DNA from 3 places in the Streptomyces sp. NPDC059668 genome. Region 2 is predicted to be linked to each of the others. Evidence: riboswitches for the same ligand, from Rfam matches in the RefSeq annotation. Region 2 holds a riboswitch; each other region holds the start of a gene.
What was found. Region 2 has a riboswitch for thiamine pyrophosphate ahead of thiO (glycine oxidase ThiO). Riboswitches for the same ligand answer to the same signal wherever they lie in the genome.

Region 1 (7,372 bases), on a different contig from region 2:
GGCAGCATCGTCCGTACGACGAAGGGGACGCCCACCAGCGCCTGCGCGAGCGGCACCAGGATCCAGCTGCTCCTGAGGTCGAGCGGTGGCTCGTCCAGCGCGATCAGGAATCCGAAGCCGACGGTCACGGCGGACACACCGAGCGGCAGCATCAGCAGCGCGTCGAACCCCCGTACGAGGCGACCGGTGTGGCCGGTGAGAGCGGCGGCCGCCAGACCTCCGACGACCACGGCGATCGCGGTGGCGGCGAGCGCGTACTCCAGCGAGTTGCCGATCGCCTCGATCGGGGCCACCAGGAAGATGCCGCCGTCGTCGGAGGCCAGCGCCCTGTAGTAGCCGAATCCGAAGCCGCCGGGGGTGTCCAGGGAGCGCTGGACCAGCACGCCGAGCGGCAGCACGAGCAGGACCGCGATGCTCGCGAGCACTCCCGTGAGCAGCGCCCACTGCCCGGCCCCGCGCGGCCGGCGGGCCGTCGTCTCCGGGGCCACCAGACGCAGGGCGGTCTCGCGGCGGCGTACGGTCCCGGCGTGGACGGCGAGGATCGCGCCCACGGCCACGAACTGGATGATCGTCAGCACCGCCGCCGTGGCGAGGTCGAAGATCTCCGAGGTCTGCCGGTAGATCTCGACCTCGAGGGTGGAGAAGGTGGGGCCGCCGAGGATCTGGACCACCCCGAACGAGGTGAAGGTGAAGAGGAAGACCATGAGCGCCGCGGCGGCCACGGCCGGACCCAGGGCCGGGAGCGTCACCGTGCGCCAGGCCGCGAACCGGGAGGCGCCGAGCATGCGCGCGGCCTCCTCCTGGCGCGGGTCGAGCTGGGACCAGAGCCCGCCGACCGTGCGGACGACCACCGCGTAGTTGAAGAAGACGTGCGCGAGCAGGATCGCCCAGACGGTGGTGTCGAGCCGAACTCCCCACAGGCCGTCCAGGAGTCCGCCGCGGCCGATCAGCGCCAGGAACGCCGTACCGACGACTACGGTGGGCAGCACGAACGGGACGGTCACCACCGCGCGCAGCACCTGCTTGCCCCGGAAGTCGAAGCGCGCGAGGACATACGCGCCGGGCAGCGCGATCAGCAGCGTCAGCGCTGTCGAGGCGAGCGCCTGCCAGGTGGTGAACCACAGCACGTGCCGGATGTCGGACCGGCCGAGCACCTCGGCGATCCGCCCGAGCCGCCAGGTCCCGTCGATCCTGAGGCCGCGGGTCACGATCGCCGCGACGGGATAGGCGAAGAAGACGCCGAAGAACACGACCGGCGGGGCCATGAGCCACAGCCGCGTCGCGCTCCGGCGCCTCCTGGGCGCCGCCTCGGCTACTTCAGTACGAGCGAGGTCCACGACTTGACCCACTGGTCACGGTTCTTGGCGATCTCGGCCGGGGCCAGGGTCTCGGGGTGCTCGGCCTGCGGGCCGAACTTCACGAACGCCTCGGGCACCTTGGCGGTCTCACGGACCGGGTACACGAACATGTTCAGCGGCATGTCCTGCTGGAACCTGAGGCTGATCAGGAAGTCGAGGAGCGCCTTGCCGCCCTTCGTGTTCCTCGCGTTGCTCAGCAGTCCCGCGTACTCGACCTGACGGAAGCAGGTGCCGCTCGCGACACCGGTCGGCGCGGTCTTCGGCTTCGGGTCGGCGTAGATCACCTCGGCGGGCGGGGAGGAGGCGTAGGAGACCACCAGCGGCCGGTCGGCCTTGGCCTTCCTGCCGCCCGCGGACCCCGAGAACTCGTCGTTGTAGGCCTGCTCCCAGCCGTCGACCACCTTCACGCCGTTGGCCTTGAGCTTCTTCCAGTAGCCCTGCCACCCGCTGTCCCCGTACTTCGCGGCGGTCCCGAGCAGGAAACCGAGGCCGGGCGAGGACGTGGACGCGTTCTCGGTGACGAGCAGGTTCTTGTACGCGGGCTTGACCAGGTCGTCGAAGGAGGTGGGCGGGGCCAGCTCGTGCTCGCTGAAGTAGGCCTTGTCGTAGTTGACGCAGATGTCGCCGGAGTCGATGGGCGTGACCCGGTGCTTCTCCTGGTCGACCCGGTAGCGCTGGGCGATCTGGTCGGAGCCCTTGGGCTCGTACGGCTGGAACAGGCCGTTGTCGAGCGCGCGGGAGAGCAGGGTGTTGTCGACGCCGAAGAAGACGTCGCCTTGCGGGTTGTCCTTGGTCAGGACGGCCTTGTTGACGGCCTGGCCGGCGTCGCCGTCCTTGAGGATCCTGACCTTGTAGCCGGACTCCTGCTCGAAGGCGTGCAGCACGCTCTTGGAGTAGGCGAAGGAGTCGTGGCTGACGAGGGTCACGGTCCCGGAGTCGGCGGCCTCGCCGCCGGAGCCGGACGAGCCGCACGCGGACAGCGTGACGAGGCCCACCGCGACGACCACGGCCGCGGTCGTCCTCCTCTTGCTCTTGGTGCTCACTGAATTCCTCCTGGGCTGACCAGGAAGAGACGCGGCCCTGCCCGGGAACTCGGCGGTTCCCGGGCAGGGCGCAACAGCTTGAGTGATGCCCGAACTTCCTACCCAGAATGACCTGGGCGAGGTTCAGAGGGTCTGCGGCCCACCGGTTGGTCCGGCTGCCGCACTCTCAGCGCTGTGGCGCTCCCCTGTCGGAATATGAAGATGTCGGAATATGAAAATGTAGGTGCCGGGTCAGACTACCGCTCGGTCGCCGCGAGCTGGCCGCACGCCCCGTCGATCTCCTGGCCCCGGGTGTCCCGGACGGTGACCGGTACGCCGTGGGCCGCGATGGCCTCGACGAACGCCTTCTCGTCCTCGGGCCGCGAGGCGGTCCACTTCGAGCCGGGGGTCGGGTTCAGCGGGATGAGGTTGACGTGCACGGGCTTGCCCTTGAGCAGCCGCCCGAGCCGGTCACCGCGCCACGCCTGGTCGTTGATGTCCCGGATGAGGGCGTACTCGATGGAGAGCCTGCGCCCCGACTTGGCCGCGTACTCCCAGCCCGCGTCGAGCACCTCCCGCACCTTCCACCGCGTGTTGACGGGGACGAGGGTGTCGCGCAGCTCGTCGTCCGGCGCGTGCAGGGAGATGGCGAGACGGCACTTGAAGCCCTCGTCAGAGAACCGGTGGATGGCCGGCACCAGTCCGACCGTCGACACGGTGATGCCGCGCTGGGAGAGTCCGACGCCGTCCGGCTCGGGGTCGGTGAGCGCGCGGATGGCGCCCACGACCCGCTTGTAGTTGGCGAGCGGCTCGCCCATCCCCATGAAGACGATGTTGCTCAGCCGCGCCGGGCCTCCGGGGATCTCCCCGTCCCGCAGCGCGCGCATGCCGTCCACGATCTGGTGCACGATCTCGCCGGTCGACAGGTTCCGGTCGAGTCCGGCCTGGCCGGTGGCGCAGAACGGGCAGTTCATCCCGCAGCCCGCCTGGGAGCTGATGCACATGGTCACCCGGTCCGGGTAGCGCATCAGCACGGACTCGACGAGCGTGCCGTCGAAGAGCCGCCACAGGGTCTTGCGGGTGGTGTCCTGGTCGGTCGACAGATGCCGCACGACGGTCATCAGCTCGGGAAGCAGCGCTTCCTGGAGCTTCCCGCGCGCGGCGGCCGGGATGTCCGTCCATTCCGCGGGGTCGTGCGCGAACCGGGCGAAGTAGTGCTGCGAGAGCTGCTTGGCGCGAAACGGCTTCTCCCCGATCGCGGCAACGGCCTCTTTACGCTCGGCGGGCGTGAGGTCGGCAAGGTGCCGCGGCGGCTTCTTGGCTGCGCGGGGGGCGACGAATGTGAGTTCTCCGGGCTTCGGCATAACCCTTCCAGTGTCGCAGATCAACACGACCGGCCCGGGCCGGAACGGGGTGGGGGTGGTCACCCGCGGGCGGTCGCCGTCGGATTCGGTCGGCCTCGGTCGATCTCGGTCGTCCTCACGTACGAAGAGGGGCCCGGCGCCCTGTGGACGACGGACCCCTCACTCGTGGAACGCGGGTCAGCTGGACCCTACGAAGAGCACCAACAGGAGCCAGACCACGGGGGCCGTCGGCAGCAGGGAGTCAAGGCGGTCCATGATGCCGCCGTGGCCCGGCAGCAGTGTGCCCATGTCCTTGATGCCGAGGTCCCGCTTGATCATGGATTCGCCGAGGTCGCCGAGGGTGGCGGTGGCCGCGACCGCGAGGCCGATGATGAGGCCCTGCCACCAGGTGCCGTCCTCGATCAGGAACTGCAGACACAGCGCGCCCCCGACCATCGCGAAGGCGACCGCTCCGACCAGGCCCTCACGGGTCTTGCCGGGGCTGATGCGGGGCGCGAGCTTGTGCTTGCCGAAGCGCCAGCCGATCGCGTACGCGCCGGTGTCGCTGACGACCGTCAGGAGCAGGAACGTCAGGACGCGGCGCGGGCCGTCGTCCGCGGTCAGCATCATCGCCACGAAGGTCGCCAGGAACGGCACGTAGAAGGCCGCGAAGACCCCCGCCGTGACGTCCTTGAGGTATCCCTCGGGCGGTTCCGTCATCCGCCAGACCAGCACCGCCAGCGCGGTGAGTGCCATCGCCACCCACGCGCCCTCGGCACCCCGCACGTAGCCGGCGACGACCATGGCCGCACCGCCCACCGCCAGGGGCACGAGCGGCGCCTTGATGCCCTTGCGTTCCTCCAGCCGCGAGGTGAGCTCCCACAGCCCCACCACCACGGCGACGGCGACCACGCCGACGAAGACGGCCTTGACGACGAACAACGACGCGACGATCACCGCACCGAGCCCGACACCCACCCCTATCGCAGCACCCAGGTCGCGGCCTGCACTCTTCTTCGGTGCGGGGGCGGGCGATGGGGTGGCGCTGGGCATGGGCTCCTGCGGCTTCTGCGGCGGGTGCCCGTAGGACCCCGCCGACTGTGTGTCGTCGCGGACCGGGGGGCCGCTCAGCCGAGCGGCCCCCCGGTCGTCATCCTGGTCTCCGCTGTGCGCGGGTCCGTCGGGCACGATGGGCATGGGGCGAGTGTGCTGCGCGTCATGCGCATCGTACGCGGGACCCGCCGGGCCTGCCCCCTGGGCAGACCCCTGGTCGGAGGGCCCCCAGTACCCGGCTTGCGGCGGAGCCCCCCAGGAAGAGTCGTTCATCAGACCTCGAGCAGCTCCGCTTCCTTGTGCTTCAGGAGCTCGTCCACCTGGGCGACGTACTTCGCGGTGGTGTCGTCGAGCTCCTTCTCCGCACGGCGGCCCTCGTCCTCGCCGACCTCGCCATCCTTGATCAGCTTGTCGATGGTCTCCTTCGCCTTGCGGCGCACGGAGCGGATCGAGATCTTGGCGTCCTCGCCCTTGGTCTTGGCGACCTTGATGAACTCCTTGCGGCGCTCCTGGGTCAGCTCGGGGAACACCACGCGGATGATGCTGCCGTCATTGCTCGGGTTGACACCCAGGTCGGAGTCGCGGATCGCCTGTTCGATGTTGCGCAGCGCGCTCTTGTCGAACGGGGTGACGACGGCCATGCGCGGTTCGGGGACCGCGAACGAGGCCAGCTGGTTGATCGGCGTCAGCGCGCCGTAGTAGTCGGCCACGATCTTGTTGAACATCGCCGGGTGCGCACGGCCGGTGCGGATCGCGGCGAAGTCCTCCTTGGCGACCACGACGGCCTTCTCCATCTTCTCCTCGGCCTCGAGGAGGGTCTCTTCGATCACCACTTGCTCCTGCGTGTCTTGAGTAGGCCCGGCAGCTGTTCCTCGTCGGGGTGGCAGCCGGCTGCGTCGCGTCTTGTTCCTGCACGGTTCCGGACCGGCAGGACATTGTCCATCCCCCGGTCAGGGTCCGTCCCGGGTCAGGCCCGGCCGCTTGGGTCACCCACGAGTGTGCCGATCTTCTCACCCTTGACGGCGCGCGCGATATTGCCCTCCGCCAGGAGCTCGAAGACCAGGATCGGCAGCGTGTTGTCACGGCACAGCGTGATCGCGGTCATGTCGGCGACCTTGAGGTCGCGGGTGATGACCTCGCCGTAGCTGAGCGAGTCGAACTTGACGGCCTCGGGGTTGGTCTTGGGGTCGGAGTCGTAGACCCCGTCCACACCGTTCTTGCCCATCAGCAGGGCCTCGGCGTCGATCTCCAGGGCACGCTGGGCGGCCGTGGTGTCGGTGGAGAAGTACGGCATGCCCATACCGGCGCCGAAGATGACCACACGGCCCTTCTCCAGGTGCCGTACGGCGCGCAGCGGGATGTACGGCTCGGCGACCTGTCCCATGGTGATGGCGGTCTGGACACGGCTGTCGATGCCCTCCTTCTCCAGGAAGTCCTGGAGGGCGAGGCAGTTCATCACCGTGCCGAGCATGCCCATGTAGTCGGAGCGGGCGCGGTCCATGCCGCGCTGCTGGAGTTCGGCGCCGCGGAAGAAGTTGCCGCCGCCGATGACGACGGCGATCTGGGCACCCCCGCGCACGACGGCCGCGATCTCGCGGGCGATCTTGTGCACCACGTCGGGATCGACGCCCAGTCCGCCGCCACCGGCGAACGCCTCACCGGAAAGCTTCAGCATGAAGCGTCCGGCGCCTTTGCCGTCGTCGGTCTTCTCGCCCTTGTCGGCCTGGGTGCTGGTCATGGAGATCTCCTCATGGTGCACATACGAAGAAGGCCATTGCCGGTGGGGTGTTGGCTCCCATGCTCGGCAATGGCCTCCTCGTCAGATCTGCTGTCGTCCGGCACGCACGCGCGCGTGCCGACGTACGCGGACGACTGCTGTCGACCCTATAGGGGTCGCGCGTCGCTCGCTGTACGGACTCAGATGCCGACCTTGATGCGCGCGAAGCGCTTCAGGGCGACACCGGCCTCGTCCAGGACCTGCTGGACGGACTTCTTCTGGTCCAGCGCGTAGGGCTGGCCCAGCAGGGTGGCCTCCTTGAAGAAGGCGTTGACGCGACCCTCGACGATCTTCGGGAGGGCGGCCTCGGGCTTGCCCTCGGCGCGGGTCGTCTCCTCGGCGACGCGGCGCTCGGACTCGACGACCTCGGCCGGGACGTCCTCACGGGAGAGGTACTTCGGCGCGAAGGCGGCGATGTGCTGAGCGACACCCTTGGCGAGGGCGGCGTCGGCCTTGTCCAGCTCGACCAGGACACCGATCTGCGGGGGCAGGTCGGGCATGGTGCGGTGCATGTACGCGGTCACGTAGGCGCCGGAGAACTGGGCGAAGCGGTCCAGGACGATCTTCTCGCCCAGGTTGGCGTTGGCCTCGTCGACGAACGCCTGAACCGTCTTGCCGGGCTCGATCTCGGAGCCCAGGAGGGACTGGAGGTCGGCCGGGGAGGTCTTGGTGACGTGGTCGGCGATCTGGGCGGCGACGGCCTGGAACTTCTCGCCCTTGGCGACGAAGTCCGTCTCGCACTTCAGCTCGACCAGGACACCGGAGGTGTTGTCGTCGGCGATGACGGAGACCACGGCGCCGTTCTCGGCGGAGCGGCCC
Region 2 (7,372 bases):
CGCTTCACCTCCGTGCCACGATTCTCGCTCAGCGCCTGCGCGGGGGTGCCGGGCAGGGTCGGGTCGGGGGTGAAGAGCCACTCGAGCATCTCTTCGTCGGAGAAGCCGTCGTCCCGCAGGAGCGTCAGGGTGCCGGTGAGGCCCTTGACGACCTTGTCCTCGTCGACGAAAGCGGCGGGGACGTGCAGCGCGCGGTTCTCACCACGGCGTACGGCGATCAGCTGGCCTTCCTTGACCAGCTGCCGGACGCGGGTCACCTCGACGCCGAACTGTTCGGCGATGTCGGGGAGGGTGAGCCAGGCGGGGACGAGAGCATCGATCTTTGCGTCAATCTCGGTCACGGGACAAGCCTGCCATCCCGGACTGACACTCGGTACCCGAGCGCCGCCCGTCCCGCGTCAGAAGCGCGTGAATACCGCGGAAAGCCTCCGATTTCCGGCACGGCGCGGCATGCACGCGAGGCACCCGGCGCGCGGCCGGACGCATTCCCTCGCCCGACCCCGTGGCACCCGACCCCGCGGCGCCCGGCCTGCTGGCACTCGGCCGTCCGGCCGCCGTCGCCGCCCGGCGGGGCGCCCGGCGGGCCGGCCCCACCCTTCGCGTCGCGCACCCGCCCAGCCGAGTGACGGCCTTCAGCCCGTGGCGTCCTTCAGCGGACGTGAGTGGTCCGAAAGGATCTCCGGGTCCAGTGGCATGCCCGCCTCGATCAGGCGGCGGCCCTGGGCGAGGTCCCGGGGGCGCCCCACCGCCAGAAGGGCGACGAGGCGGGAGTCGCGCAGCCAGCAGACCGTCCAGGCGGCGCCCGCGGGGTCACCGCGCCAGACGGTCGTGTCGGCGGGCGCGTGATGGCCGACGTACTGGACGAAACGGCCGAACTGCTCGGACCAGAAGTACGGGACCGGGTCGTACGCCACCGGGGCCTCGCCGATGATGTTCGCGGCCACCGTGCGCGGTCCCTGCAGGGCGTTGTCCCAGTGGTGGACGAGGAGGCGCTCCTCGTACCGGCCCGAGGGGAAGGACGCGCAGTCGCCGACCGCGTAGACGTCCGGCACGGAGGTGCGCAGGTGGTTGTCGGCCACGACCTCGCGGTGGGCTCCGAGCTCGATGCCCGAACCGGCCAGCCAGGCGGTGGCGGGCCGGGCACCGATGCCGACGACCACGGCGCCCGCGGGCACCCGGGACCCGTCGTCGAGCACCACGGCGCCGGGCTCGACGCTCTCCACGCGCGCGTGGGTGCGCAGCGAGGCCCCGCTGTCCGCGTACCAGGCGGCCATCGGCGCGGCCACCTCGGCGGGCAGTGCCCCGGCCAGCGGCCGGTCGGCGGCCTCGACGACCGTCACCGCGCACCCGGCCTCGCGTGCCGCCGTGGCGAACTCGGCGCCGATCCAGCCCGCCCCGACCACCACGATGTCGTGCTGCCGCGCGAGCACCGGGCGCAGCCGTTCGGCGTCGTCGAGGGTGCGCAGCAGATGGACGCCGGGCATGCCCTCCGCGCCGGGGAGCTGGATCGGTTCCGCGCCGGTCGCCAGGACCAGGAGGTCGTAGCGCACCTGTCCCGCGGCGGTGTCCAGTTCATGGTCCCCGGGGCGCAGGGCGAGCGCCTCGCAGCCGAGCTTCAGTTCGATGCCCAGTGCCTCGAAGTCGATGTCGAAGGCGGAGTGCTCGGCCTTGCCCAGCAGTACCGCCTTGGACAACGGCGGCCGGTCGTAGGGCTGGTGCGGCTCGGCGCCGATCAGTGTCACGTCGCCGGTGAAGCCCTGTTCGCGCAGGGCGACCGCGGTCTGCACACCGGCCATGCCCGCGCCCGCGATGACGACCCGGCGTGCCGTCGGCCCCTGCGTCTGCCCCTGCGTCTGCTCGCTCACCTGATCACCATAGACAACTGACAATCCGTCAGTCAGCGGACGTGCTCGGTGACCTGTTCCACAATGCGTCCCGGTGTCAGCCGGTCCGTCCGGTGGGCGGGGTCCCGGCCGCGTGTCAGATCTGTTCCACCACGCTCGTCCCGCCGCCCGCCCGCGACTCCCATTCCCAGGTCTCCTCCAGCCGCACCCGGCCGTCGGAGAGCTCCACCACGACGGACACGCAGTGGCCGCCGGAGGTCGTGCCGTCCCGTCCCAGCTGTACGTACCGGAAGTCGAGGCGGTCGCCCTCCCGGGTCCCCACGAGACGGCCGCGGACGACGTCCCCGCCCGCGTACTCGGCCCAGACACCGCCGTTCTCCTCGTGGTACGTGAACCGGGTCGCGGTCCCCACCTGGCCCGGTGCCTGGTCGGCGACGGGGGCGAGGACGAGGCCGTCGAGCGAACGGGCCATGGGCGGAGGCTCCCTTACTGAGTCGTGCGGCGGCGGGCTAGGGTGGTCAACGTAGAGCACTCGCGGGAGCCCGGACGCACCGGGCTGAGAGGGAGGCTGGCGGCCTCCGACCGTACGAACCTGATCCGGGTCATGCCGGCGAAGGGAGGGGCTGGACGCCCATGTCGCGTACACCGGCGGAGAGGTCCGTCACGTCCGACGTCCTGGTGGTCGGGGGCGGGATCATCGGGCTGGTCACGGCCTGGCGGGCCGCGCAGCGCGGGTTCTCCACGGCGGTCGTGGACCCGGAGCCCGGCGGCGGGGCCGCGCAGGTCGCCGCGGGAATGCTCGCGGCCGTCACCGAACTGCACTACGGCGAGCAGACCCTGCTGGGTCTGAACCTCGCCTCCGCGCGCCGCTATCCGGACTTCGTCGCCGAGCTCACCGAGGCGACGGGCCAGGACCTCGGCTACCGCCGGTGCGGCACGCTGGCCGTCGCCCTGGACTCCGACGACCGCGCCCATCTGCGGGAACTGCACGCGCTGCAGAACCGTTCGGGGCTCGACTCGGAGTGGCTCAGCGGCCGCGAGTGCCGCCGGCTGGAGCCGATGCTCGCGCCCGGTGTCCGTGGCGGTCTGCGCGTCGACGGCGACCATCAGATCGACCCGCGCCGCCTCGCGAAGGCCCTGGTCACGGCGTGCGAGCGGGCCGGGGTGGTGTTCCACCGGACCTGGGCGGAGCGGCTGACGGTGGTCCGGGAGCGGGCCACCGGGATCGTCACCACGGGCGGCGACGTGCTGGGGGCGACGCAGGTGGTGCTGGCCGCGGGCAGTCTCAGCGCGAGGCTCAAGGGCGTGCCCGACGACGTGCGGCCGCCCGTGCGCCCGGTGAAGGGGCAGGTGCTGAGGCTGACCGTGCCGAAGCGGTACGCGCCCTTCCTGAGCCGCACCGTGCGCGCCGTGGTCCGCGGCGGCCAGGTCTATCTGGTGCCGCGCGAGAGCGGCGAGCTCGTCGTCGGCGCGACCAGCGAGGAGCTGGGCTGGGACACCACCGTGACCGCGGGCGGGGTGTACGAACTGCTGCGCGACGCCCATGAGCTGGTGCCAGGGATCACCGAACTGCCGCTCACCGAGACACGGGCCGGACTGCGCCCCGGCTCCCCCGACAACGCCCCGCTGCTCGGCCCGACCGGGCTCGACGGACTGCTGCTGGCCACCGGCCACCACCGCAACGGCGTGCTGCTCACCCCCGTCACCGGAGACGTCATGGCGCACGTCCTCACCTCGGGGGAGCTCCCCGAGGAAGCGCGTCCCTTCACACCCCACCGGTTCAGCCCGACACGCACGGAGCAGCCCGTATGAACATCCTCGTCAACGGCGAGCACCGGCTCGTCGCCGCGGACACCGCCCTCGACACGCTCGTCGCCACCCTCACCGCGGCGCCCTCCGGTGTCGCCGCCGCGCTGAACGAGACCGTCGTCCCGCGCACCCGGTGGTCGTCCACGTCCCTGCGCGAGGGCGACCGCGTCGAAGTCCTCACCGCTGTCCAAGGAGGCTGACCATGGCCGACGATCCGTTCGTCCTCGGAGGGATGTCCCTCTCCTCCCGGCTGATCATGGGGACGGGGGGTGCGCCCAGCCTCGACGTGCTGGAACGCTCGCTGGTGGCGTCCGGGACGGAGCTGACGACGGTCGCGATGCGCCGGGTGGATCCCACGGCGCACGGCTCCGTCCTGTCCGTGCTCGACCGGCTCGGCATCCGGGTGCTGCCGAACACGGCGGGGTGCTTCACCGCGGGCGAGGCCGTGCTGACCGCGCGGCTCGCACGGGAGGCGCTCGGCACCGACCTGGTCAAGCTGGAGGTCATCGCCGACGAGCGCACCCTGCTGCCCGACCCGATCGAGCTGCTCGACGCCGCGGAGACGCTGGTCGACGACGGGTTCACGGTGCTGCCGTACACGAACGACGACCCCGTGCTCGCACGGAAGCTGGAGGACGTCGGGTGCGCGGCGGTCATGCCGCTCGGCTCACCCATCGGCTCGGGCCTGGGGATCCGCAACCCGCACAACTTCGAGCTGATCGTGGAGCACGCGCGCGTGCCGGTGATCCTCGACGCGGGGGCCGGTACGGCGTCGGACGCGGCGCTGGCGATGGAGCTGGGGTGTGCCGGGGTGATGCTCGCCTCGGCCGTGACGCGGGCGCAGGAGCCGGTGCTGATGGCGGAGGGCATGAGGCATGCCGTGGAGGCGGGGCGTCTGGCGCGACGTGCCGGGCGGATTCCGCGGCGGCACTTCGCCTCGGCGTCCTCTCCCGCGGAGGGACTGGCGCGGCTGGATCCGGAGCGGCCTGCCTTCTAGGGCGGGTCCTCACGAGCACCTCCCGTCGGTCGCGCGCGGCTGTTTCCGGCCAGGCGGAACGAGCGGGGCCCGGGGTGGGGGGCCCGCCGTCGGCGGAGCGCCCCGCGTCACCTCTTCGGCGCGATGTGCGTCACAGGTCGGCTGCAGTCCCGCCCCGGTACGGACCGGAAAGGTGGGGGCCGGCGGCGACGGCTCGTAGACTCGCCTGCGTGGATACGACCCTTCAGGACCCGCTTGTCGGGCAGATGCTCGACGGCCGCTATCGCGTCGACGCCCGGATCGCGGTCGGCGGGATGGCCACGGTCTACAGGGCCCTGGACACGCGCCTGGACCGTGTGCTCGCGCTCAAGGTGATGCACCCGACGCTGGCCGCCGACGTCTCGTTCGTCGAGCGGTTCATACGTGAGGCCAAGTCGGTGGCCCGGCTCGCCCACCCCAACGTGGTGCAGGTCTTCGACCAGGGGGCGGACGGGTCGTACGTCTATCTGGCCATGGAGTACGTGGCGGGATGCACCCTGCGCGACGTGCTGCGCGAGCGCGGGGCGCTCCAGCCGCGGGCCGCGCTGGACGTCCTGGAGCCGGTGCTCGCCGCGCTCGGCGCCGCGCACCGCGCCGGGTTCGTGCACCGCGACATGAAGCCGGAGAACGTCCTGATAGGGGACGACGGCCGGGTCAAGGTGGCGGATTTCGGCCTCGTACGGGCCGTGGACACCGTCACGCAGACGACGGGGTCCGTCCTCGGCACGGTGTCGTATCTCGCACCCGAGCAGATCGAGCACGGCAGCGCCGACGCCCGAGTGGACGTGTACGCCTGTGGAGTCGTCCTCTACGAGATGCTCACGGGTGGCAAGCCGCACTCCGGTGACTCCCCCGCCCAGGTGCTCTACCAGCATCTGCACGCGGACGTGCCGCCGCCGTCGGCCGCCGTGCCGGGCATGCCCTTCGCGCTCGACCGGCTGGTCGCCGCGGCCACCGCCCGCGACCCCGGGATGCGCCCGCACGACGCGGTGACGCTGCTCGGCCAGGTGCTGGAGGCGCGGGCCGGGCTCAGCGCCGAACAGCTCGACGCCGTCCCGCCGCAGGCCGTCACCGCGGGCCACGACAACGCGGAGGACCGTACGAGCGTGATCCCGCGCTCACTGTCCGTGCCGCGTCTGCTGCCGGTGAACGAGGACGAGGGGGCCGGCGGGGCCGACGCGCTCAACCGGACCAGCCGGTTCGAGCAGACCGGTCTGGCGGCCTCCGAGCCGCCCGTACGGCGGCGCGGCTCACGCCCCCGGCGCGGAACGATCGTGATCGTCACCGCGATCCTGCTGGCGCTCGGCCTCGGCGCGGGCGTCTGGTACATCAACTCCGGTCAGTTCACCAGGGTCCCGCTGCTGCTGGCGAAGACCGAGACGCAGGCCAGGTCGCGGATCGAAGCGGCCGGTCTCGACGTCGGGCGGGTCGAGCACGCGTACAGCGACACCGTGAAGCGCGGCACGGTGATCAGCAGTGATCCGCAGCCCGGCGCGCGGATCCGTGACCACGACTCCGTGTCGCTGACCGTGTCGGACGGCCCGAAGACGGTGCGGGTGCCCGACCTGAAGGGCTTCACGCTGTCCAAGGCGCGGGAGGTGCTGGGGGACGAAGGGCTCGCCGCGGGAATGATCACCCGGGAGTTCAGCCAGGACGTGCTCAAGGGTTCGGTGATCCGTACGGAACCGGACGCCGGCACGCGGCGGCACGCCGGTTCGGCCATCGCCCTCGTCGTCAGCAAGGGCAGTCCTGTGGAGGTCGCCGACGTCACGGGGACGTCCGTCGAGGACGCCACGGCGGAGCTCGAACAGGCCGGTCTGAAGGTGCGGATCGCCGCCCAGCGGGTCACCTCGGAGTTCGACAAGGGGCAGGTCGCCCAGCAGTCGCCGGACGCGGGCAGCGAGGCCGCCACGGGCGACACCGTCACCCTGACGGTGTCCAAGGGCCCCGAGATGGTCGAGGTCCCGGACGTGGTGGGCGACAGCGTGGACGACGCGACGAAGGCACTGGAGGACGCGGGGTTCGGGGTCAACGAGGACCGTGGACTGCTCGGGCTCTTCGGGGACCACGTCAAGAACCAGTCGGTGGACGGCGGCAAGACCGCGCCCAAGGGGTCGACCATCACCATCGAGATCCGCTGAGCCGGTCCGGAACCCGAGGAAGCGGTCCGGGGCGGGCCGCCGAGCGGACCCCGAAGGTCCGCCGACAGGGTGCGCCGGAGCGCGTGACACCCTGAAGGGTGTGACCAGCAAGCAGCTCCGCAACCCCGTCGGCGGCCATGTCCCCGTGGCCGGCGGCCTCCACTCCGTCGGTCTGGCCTACGCGCGCGAGATGGGCGCGGAGACCGTCCAGGTCTTCGTCGCCAACCCGCGCGGCTGGGCGACACCGGCCGGGAACCCGAAGCAGGACGAGGAGTTCCGCGCGGCCTGCACGGAAGGCTCGATCCCCGCCTACGTGCACGCCCCGTATCTGATCAACTTCGGTTCGCACACCGCGGCGACGGCCGAGCGGTCGGTGGAGTCACTGCGTCACTCGCTGCGCCGGGGCCGGGAGATCGGCGCGCTCGGCGTGGTCGTGCACACGGGGAGCGCCACCGGGGGCCGGGAGCGCGCGGTGGCCCTCGCACAGGTGCGCGCACACCTGCTGCCGCTGCTGGACGAGCTGACCCACGACGACGACCCGTACCTCCTCCTGGAGTCGACCG
Region 3 (7,372 bases), on a different contig from region 2:
CCAACGACGGCGCCTATCTGCAGTTCCTGCGCGAGCGGAACATGTCGGTCGGCCTGTACGCCCTCGACGCGGGCGAGCGCGACTCCCAGCAGCCCCACCAGCAGGACGAGGTGTACTTCGTGGCGAGCGGCCGGGCCGCGATCACGGTCGGCCTGGAGACCACCCAGGTGGCGCGCGGCAGCGTCGTCTACGTCCCCGCGGGCGTCGCCCACAAGTTCCACCACATCACCGAGGACCTGCGGGTGCTGGTGATGTTCTCTCCACCGGAGAGCTGAGCCCGGTCTCAGGGTTCCCTAGGGGAACGGTCAGGGGAGGACAAGGGGTGCGAGACGCCCGCAGCCGCCCCTCTGGGCCCTAGCATCGAACGCAGGACAGTCGGAGAACCCGGAATCGGAGTCCCGGACTTGGGACGACGGGCGAAGAGAGGCAAGGACAAGGGCGATGCGAGAGATCTTCAACGGGATGCCGTGGTGGGTGAAGTGGATCGCGGTGCCGGTCATCGCTCTGGTCGTGTTCGGCACGGTGATAGTGAGTGTGCTCACCGTGGTGATCGGCCTGCTCTTCAAGGCGCTGGTGTTCGTCGCGCTCGTCGGCGGCCTGATCTACGTGGTGCGCAAGTTCACGTCGAGTTCGTCCTCACGCGGCGACTGGTGACGCACCACCGGGTGAGTCGCGGGTAACGGCAGGTGGGCAAAGGGAACTCCAGGTTCCCTCGGCCGAGGGAAGTTTTCCGGCGGGGCCGTCTGTGAGCGGTGGCAGGCGGTTAAAGTCCGGAATTCGACGCGGGGCCGACTCCCCGCGGGCAGCGCCCCCTCCCGTGTCCCCCCGCACGGGCGGTTCCCCTCGCGCTTCGGGAGTGCCCCTTGGCCACGGTCGACACCGCACCCGCAGAATCACTCACTCCACCCGTCCAGCGGTCCAGTGCCTCCGCCGCCTCCTACGCCCCGCCGGCCCAGCCGCGCTCCTCGCCCGCGGAGATCCGCGCACCGTTGCCGGCCGCGCGGACCGGCCGCCTGGAGGCCGCGCCCGCGGAGCCGCACCCCACGACCCTGATCGGGTCCGTGCAACGGGCGATGCGTCTCCTGGAGGCCGTCGCCGCGCGTGAGCACGGAGCCCCCGCGAAACAGCTCGCCCGGGAGGCCGGACTCGCGCTGCCCACGGCGTACCACCTGCTGCGCACCCTGGTCCACGAGGGCTATCTGTGCCGGGAGAAGGGTCTGTTCTTCCTCGGTGAGGCAGCCGAGCGGTTGAGCAGCAGCGGAGCCCAGCAGAAACGTCGCAGCACGGTGAGCGACGCGCTCGCCCGGTTCCGGGACTCGATCGGTGCGCCCGTGTACTACGCGGTCTACCGCGACGGCGAGATCGAGGTCATGTGCGTCGCGGCCACCCCAGGGAGTCCGGCGGTGGAGGAGTGGGCCGACTTCAGGGAGACCGGGCACGCCCACGCGATCGGCAAGTGTCTGCTGTCCCAGCTCGACGAGCGGGCCCGCCGGGACCACCTCGACCGCTATCCCGTGCGGTCGCTCACCCCGTACACGGTGCGTGACGAGGCCGGTCTGTTGCGACGTCTGGAGCGGACGGGACGGATGGATCCCGTCACCGAGCGGCAGGAGTACGCGCTGGGGACGGTGTGTGCCGCGCTGCCCATCACCGCGGGGACGACCGCCGCGACGATGGCCATTTCTCTCCCTGTCCACCAGGCCGACCGACTGCTACCGGCGGCACGACAATTGCAAGGTGAGATCGGCAGACTACTGGGGTCACTCGCGATCTCTATCAGCATCTGAAAACTCACTCCTTGTGATCTGTTGTGTACGTTGAGCAAGATTTCAGCAGTGTCAGGGGGACGATTCCTGGCCAGTCGACGGCAAACGACGGGGTAGGCGATGCGCGAGTCGGTACAGGCAGAGGTCATGATGAGCTTCCTCGTGTCGGAGGAGCTGTCCTTCCGCATCCCGGTGGAGCTGCGCTACGAGACCTGTGATCCCTACGCCGTGCGGCTGACCTTCCACTTGCCCGGTGACGCGCCCGTGACCTGGGCCTTCGGGCGGGAGTTGCTGATCGACGGCGTGGGCCGGCCGTGCGGTGACGGCGATGTGCACATCGCGCCCGCCGATCCGGACGCGTTCGGCGAGGTGCTGATCCGGCTTCAGGTGGGCGGTGACCACGCCCTGTTCCGGTCCGGCGCGGCGCCCCTGGTGGCCTTCCTCGACCGCACCGACAAACTCGTACCGCTGGGACAGGAACGCTCCCTCGCGGATTTCGACACCCACCTCGACGAGGCGCTGGACCGCATCCTGGCGGAGGAGCAGAGCGCGGGCTGAAAAAACGACCCGCGCCCCCGTGGAGGAACGCTTCCGCACATCCCTGGGGAAACTCCTCCGCACACCCGTGGCGGGTGCGCGGAGGCCTCAGTGCTTGCGGCGACGGCCCTTGCCGCCCCGCACCGGCCCCCGGCCCCCCGAGGGCTCCTGTACGGGCGCCGGCGGCCCTGTGGCCGCCGTGGGGGCGATCCGGGCCCCGGGACGGTCCGCCGAGACCACCAGGGCCGCCAGCGCGGTGGTGACGGGCACCGAGGCGACCAGACCGATCGAGCCGACCAGGGTGCGCACGATCTCCTCGGCGACCAGTTCGCTGTTGGCGACCGCGCCGACGCTGCTCTGCGCGATCGAGAAGAGCAACAGCAGCGGCAGCGCGGCACCCGCGTACGCCAGGACGAGCGTGTTCACGACCGAGGCGATGTGGTCACGGCCGATCCGGATGCCCGCGCGGTACAGGCCCCGCCAGCCCATGGTGGGATTCGCCTCGTGCAGCTCCCAGACCGCCGAGGTCTGTGTCACCGTCACATCGTCGAGCACACCGAGCGAGCCGATGATCACGCCCGCGAGCAGCAGACCGCTCATGTCGATGGACGGGTACAGGCCGTGGATCAGACCGGTGTTGTCGTCGGTGTTGCCGGTCAGGGCCGCCCAGCCGATGAACACCGAACCGAGTACACCGATCAGCACCAGCGAGAGCAGTGTGCCGAGCACGGCCACCGACGTACGGGCGGACAGACCATGGCACATGTAGAGGGCGATCAGCATGATGGCGCTCGCCCCGACCACCGCCACGACCAGGGGGTTCGCCCCCTCCAGGATGGCGGGCAGGATGAAGAACGTCAGGATGAGGAAACTGACGGCCAGCGCGATCAGTGCCATGAGGCCGCGCATCCGGCCCACCACCACGACGGCCAGTGCGAAGATCCCGGCGAGCAGCGCCATCGGGAACTTCCGGTTCACGTCGGTGACCGAGTACTGCAGATCCTTGGGCGCCGAGGGCTCGTACGCGACCACGACCTTCTCGCCCTGGTGCAACTGCCGTGACTGGTCCGGCTGGACGATCTCCGTGAACGTACGGCCCTTGTCCTTGCCGGTGTCCACCCGGACCGTCGCCTTCTTGCACTCGCCCGTCGCCTGCTGCTGGGCGGAGGAACCCTCGGCGGTGGAGGTGTCGCCGGTCGGGGTCTCCCCCGAGGCGTTCACCGACTTGCAGTCCACCTGGTCGATCTTGGTGACCGTGGCCTGCTGGCTCTGCCGGTCGAAGCCGACACCGGTGCGCTCGTGCGACGGGGCGCCGCCGGGCCAGAGCACCACGAGGCCCACGACGACCGCCGCGGCGAAGGGGATCAGCACGGCCGCGATGACCTTGCGCAGATGCTTGGAGACGGGTGTGGCGGGGCCGTGACTGTGACTGTGCGAGTGCCCTTGCCCGGGAAGGGGGCCCGGTCCGTGCCCGTGCCCCTCCCCCGATCCGTTGGCGCCGCCGGACCCGTCGGTGTCGGCCCATCCGTGCCCACCGCCCGGTCCGTTGGCGTCCCCCGGCCCGTACCCGTGGCCGTCTCCGGAGCCATGGCCGTCGCCGGGGCCGCGCCGCGGCTCGGACGGCGGGAACGGGGGCTGCTGCATCGTGGTCACCGACCGATCATCGCAAGAACGGCGAGGGCCCTCTGTTCACCGCGCCAGACATGACGCTAGCGTGGAAGCACCTTTGCACACGCGGGAGCTCGGAGCACCGGGCTGAGAGGGCGCTGACCTTCGTCTCAGCGATGTTTCACATGAAACATCGGCGGACGGAAGCCGCTGCGTCGACCGCTGAACCTGTTACCGGGTAATGCCGGCGTAGGGAGTAGGTCTCATGACCAACAAGGACGTTCGCACGCCTGCCTCCAGCCAGACGGACGAGCCGTCGGCCGCGTCCCTGGGCGAACAGCCCCCGGGGACCGGGCAGTCCATCGGGTGGCACAAGGCATACGTCGGGGGTTCGCGCCCCGACCTGCGGGTGCCGGTCCGTCAGGTGCACCTCACCAACGGGCGGTCCGTCACGCTGTACGACACCTCCGGCCCGTACACGGATCCGACCGTCGACACGGACGTGCGCAGGGGACTCGCTCCACTGCGCGAGCACTGGATCGTCGCCCGGGGCGACACCGAGGAGTACGCGGGCCGTCCGGTCCGCCCCGAGGACGACGGGATCAAGCACACCGCGCCGCGAGGCGGCCTCCGCAACCTCGACGCGGTCTTCCCGGGCCGTCCGCGCCAGCCGCGCCGGGGTCGCCCCGGAACGGCGGTCACCCAGCTCGGGTACGCACGCCGCGGAGAGATCACACCGGAGATGGAGTTCGTGGCGGTCCGCGAGAACGTCGACCCCGAGGTCGTCCGCGAGGAGATCGCCGCGGGCCGTGCGGTGCTGCCCGCAAACGTCAACCACCCCGAGATCGAGCCGATGATCATCGGCAAGCGGTTCCTGGTGAAGGTCAACGCCAACATCGGCAACTCCGCGGTCACCTCCTCCATCGAGGAAGAGGTCGAGAAGATGACCTGGGCGACCCGCTGGGGCGCCGACACGGTCATGGACCTGTCCACCGGCCGCAACATCCACACCACGCGGGAATGGGTCCTGCGCAACTCCCCCGTCCCCATCGGCACGGTGCCCCTCTACCAGGCACTGGAGAAGGTCGACGGCCGTGCCGAGGAGCTGACCTGGGAGATCTACAAGGACACGGTCATCGAACAGGCCGAACAGGGTGTGGACTACATGACGGTCCACGCGGGCGTGCGACTGCCGTACGTACCGCTCACCGCCAACCGCAAGACCGGCATCGTCTCGCGCGGCGGCTCGATCATGGCGGCCTGGTGCCTGGCCCACCACCGGGAGTCGTTCCTCTACGAGAACTTCGAGGAGCTCTGCGAGATCCTCGCCGCGTACGACGTCACGTACTCGCTCGGCGACGGGCTCCGGCCCGGTTCGATCGCGGACGCCAACGACGCCGCTCAGTTCGCCGAGTTGAGGACGCTCGGGGAACTCAACACGATCGCGAAGCGTTTTCAGGTACAGACGATGATCGAGGGCCCGGGACATGTCCCGATGCACAAGATCAAGGAGAACATCGACCTTCAGCAGGAGATCTGTGATGAAGCTCCGTTCTATACGCTCGGCCCGCTGACGACGGACGTCGCGCCGGCGTACGACCACATCACCTCCGGCATCGGTGCCGCGATGATCGCCTGGTGGGGCACGGCCATGCTCTGCTACGTCACACCCAAGGAGCACCTGGGTCTGCCCAACCGTGACGACGTCAAGACCGGCGTCATCACCTACAAGATCGCGGCCCACGCGGCGGACCTCGCCAAGGGGCACCCGGGCGCGCAGGAATGGGACGACGCGCTGTCCGACGCCCGCTTCGAGTTCCGCTGGGAGGACCAGTTCAATCTGGCCCTCGACCCCGACACGGCACGCGAGTTCCACGACGAGACACTGCCGGCCGAGCCCGCCAAGACGGCGCACTTCTGCTCCATGTGCGGCCCGAAGTTCTGCAGCATGAAGATCAGCCAGAACATCGCCGAGCAGTTCGGTGGTTCCGCGGCCGAGGGAGCCTCGCCCGAGGAGATCGCCGAGGGGATGCTCCAGAAGTCGAAGGAGTTCGCGGCGAGCGGGAACCGGGTGTACCTGCCGTTGGCGGACTGACGCTCCGACGGTCCGTCGAAGGGTGTTCAGGGTCCGGTGGACCCTGGACACCGTCCTCCCCGAAGACCGCGGAGGGGACGGCACCACCCCGTCGGACCGCCACGTGCGGGAGTCCGCCACCACGGACGGCCGGGTTCTGTCGGCAGACTGGGACCATGACATCGACATCCATGAGCAAGGGCGCCAACCTGCCGGTGGCCGTCGGGGCCGTACGGGCCGTGCTCGTCTGGACGGGAGGGGCCGGCGCGCCGGACGCGGACGCCTCGGCCCTGCTGCTCGGTGCGGACGGTCGCGTGCGGGGCGACGGGGACTTCGTCTTCTACAACCAGCCACGGCACGTCTCCGGTGCCGTACGCCACCTGGGCAAGCGACGGGACGCCGGTGTCACGACCGACACGGTCGAGGTGGACCTCCGCTCGCTGGAACCGGGGATCGAGCGGGTCGTGCTGGGCGCCTCGGCCGACGGCGGCACCTTCGGTCAGCTGTCCGGGCTGACGCTGCGGCTGCTCGACGCCGGGACGCAGCGGGAGTTCGCGCGCTTCGAGATGGAGGCGACGACGGAGACGGCGTTCATCGGCGGCGAGTTGTACCGGCGCGGCGGACAGTGGAAGTTCCGGGCGATCGGGCAGGGGTACGCGTCGGGACTCGCCGGACTCGCCACGGACTTCGGCATCAGCGTGGACGAGGAACCAGGCCTCGCCACCTCGGCGCCGGTGGCGCCACCCGTGGTTCCGCCCGCCGCCGTACCGCCCCCTCCGCCCCCGCATGCTCCCCCGGCCCCCGAGATGCCTCCGGCACCCCCGCCACCCCCGACTCTCCCGGCCCCCGCGGCACGTCCGGGCACGGGCGAGGAGCGGCTTCCCGTGGACATGCGCAAGCGGCTCTCCCTGCGCAAGGAGCAGGTGGCGGTCAGCCTGCGGAAGCACGGCGCGCAGGGCGTCACGGCGCGTGTGGTGCTGATCCTGGACGCCTCCGGCTCCATGTCGTTCCTGTACGCGAAGGGCGTCGTGGCGGACGTGGTGGAGCGGATGGCCGCCGTGGCCGCGCAGTTGGACGACGACGGCGCGATGCAGGCGTGGACGTTCGCCTCCCATGCGGCCCGGCTGCCGGACCTGACCCTCGGTGAGTTGCCCGAGTGGCTCAGGCTCCACGTCCGGGTCGGTGAGCTGAGCCTGTTCCGGCGGAGCAGGAAGCCGCGGAAGGGACTGCTGCCGGGGCAGGTGGACATGCGGACGGTCGGCATCCAGAACGAGGAGCAGAAGGCGATCGCCGAGGTGCGTACGTACGTCAGGGAGAATCCGGCCGCCGATCCCACCCTGGTGCTGTTCTTCTCCGACGGAGGGGTCTATCGCAACAACGAGATCGA

Region 1: it holds a riboswitch for thiamine pyrophosphate, as region 2 does, so the genes downstream of both, ACFV2J_RS22295 (thiamine ABC transporter substrate binding subunit) here and thiO (glycine oxidase ThiO) in region 2, are expected to answer to the same signal.
Region 3: it holds a riboswitch for thiamine pyrophosphate, as region 2 does, so the genes downstream of both, thiC (phosphomethylpyrimidine synthase ThiC) here and thiO (glycine oxidase ThiO) in region 2, are expected to answer to the same signal.

The regions. Positions count from the first base shown of each region.
Region 1 is NZ_JBHWEL010000030.1:56,419-63,790, reverse strand. Features, by position in the region: gene ACFV2J_RS22300 (ABC transporter permease) at 1-1,337, opposite strand, end outside; gene ACFV2J_RS22295 (thiamine ABC transporter substrate binding subunit) at 1,313-2,401, opposite strand; TPP riboswitch at 2,479-2,598, opposite strand; gene rlmN (23S rRNA (adenine(2503)-C(2))-methyltransferase RlmN) at 2,638-3,744, opposite strand; gene ACFV2J_RS22285 (phosphatidate cytidylyltransferase) at 3,922-5,049, opposite strand; gene frr (ribosome recycling factor) at 5,049-5,606, opposite strand; gene pyrH (UMP kinase) at 5,744-6,514, opposite strand; gene tsf (translation elongation factor Ts) at 6,694-7,372, opposite strand, start outside.
Region 2 is NZ_JBHWEL010000057.1:33,485-40,856, reverse strand. Features, by position in the region: gene ACFV2J_RS31175 (Rv2175c family DNA-binding protein) at 1-341, opposite strand, end outside; gene ACFV2J_RS31170 (NAD(P)/FAD-dependent oxidoreductase) at 633-1,865, opposite strand; gene ACFV2J_RS31165 (hypothetical protein) at 1,981-2,316, opposite strand; TPP riboswitch at 2,369-2,480, shown strand; gene thiO (glycine oxidase ThiO) at 2,478-3,656, shown strand; gene thiS (sulfur carrier protein ThiS) at 3,653-3,853, shown strand; gene ACFV2J_RS31150 (thiazole synthase) at 3,856-4,650, shown strand; gene pknB (Stk1 family PASTA domain-containing Ser/Thr kinase) at 4,860-6,809, shown strand; gene ACFV2J_RS31140 (deoxyribonuclease IV) at 6,901-7,372, shown strand, end outside.
Region 3 is NZ_JBHWEL010000006.1:121,264-128,635, reverse strand. Features, by position in the region: gene ACFV2J_RS07455 (cupin domain-containing protein) at 1-275, shown strand, start outside; gene ACFV2J_RS07450 (DUF5326 family protein) at 442-654, shown strand; gene ACFV2J_RS07445 (IclR family transcriptional regulator) at 990-1,787, shown strand; gene ACFV2J_RS07440 (SsgA family sporulation/cell division regulator) at 1,887-2,324, shown strand; gene ACFV2J_RS07435 (YibE/F family protein) at 2,412-3,956, opposite strand; TPP riboswitch at 4,028-4,184, shown strand; gene thiC (phosphomethylpyrimidine synthase ThiC) at 4,177-6,006, shown strand; gene ACFV2J_RS07425 (VWA domain-containing protein) at 6,162-7,372, shown strand, end outside.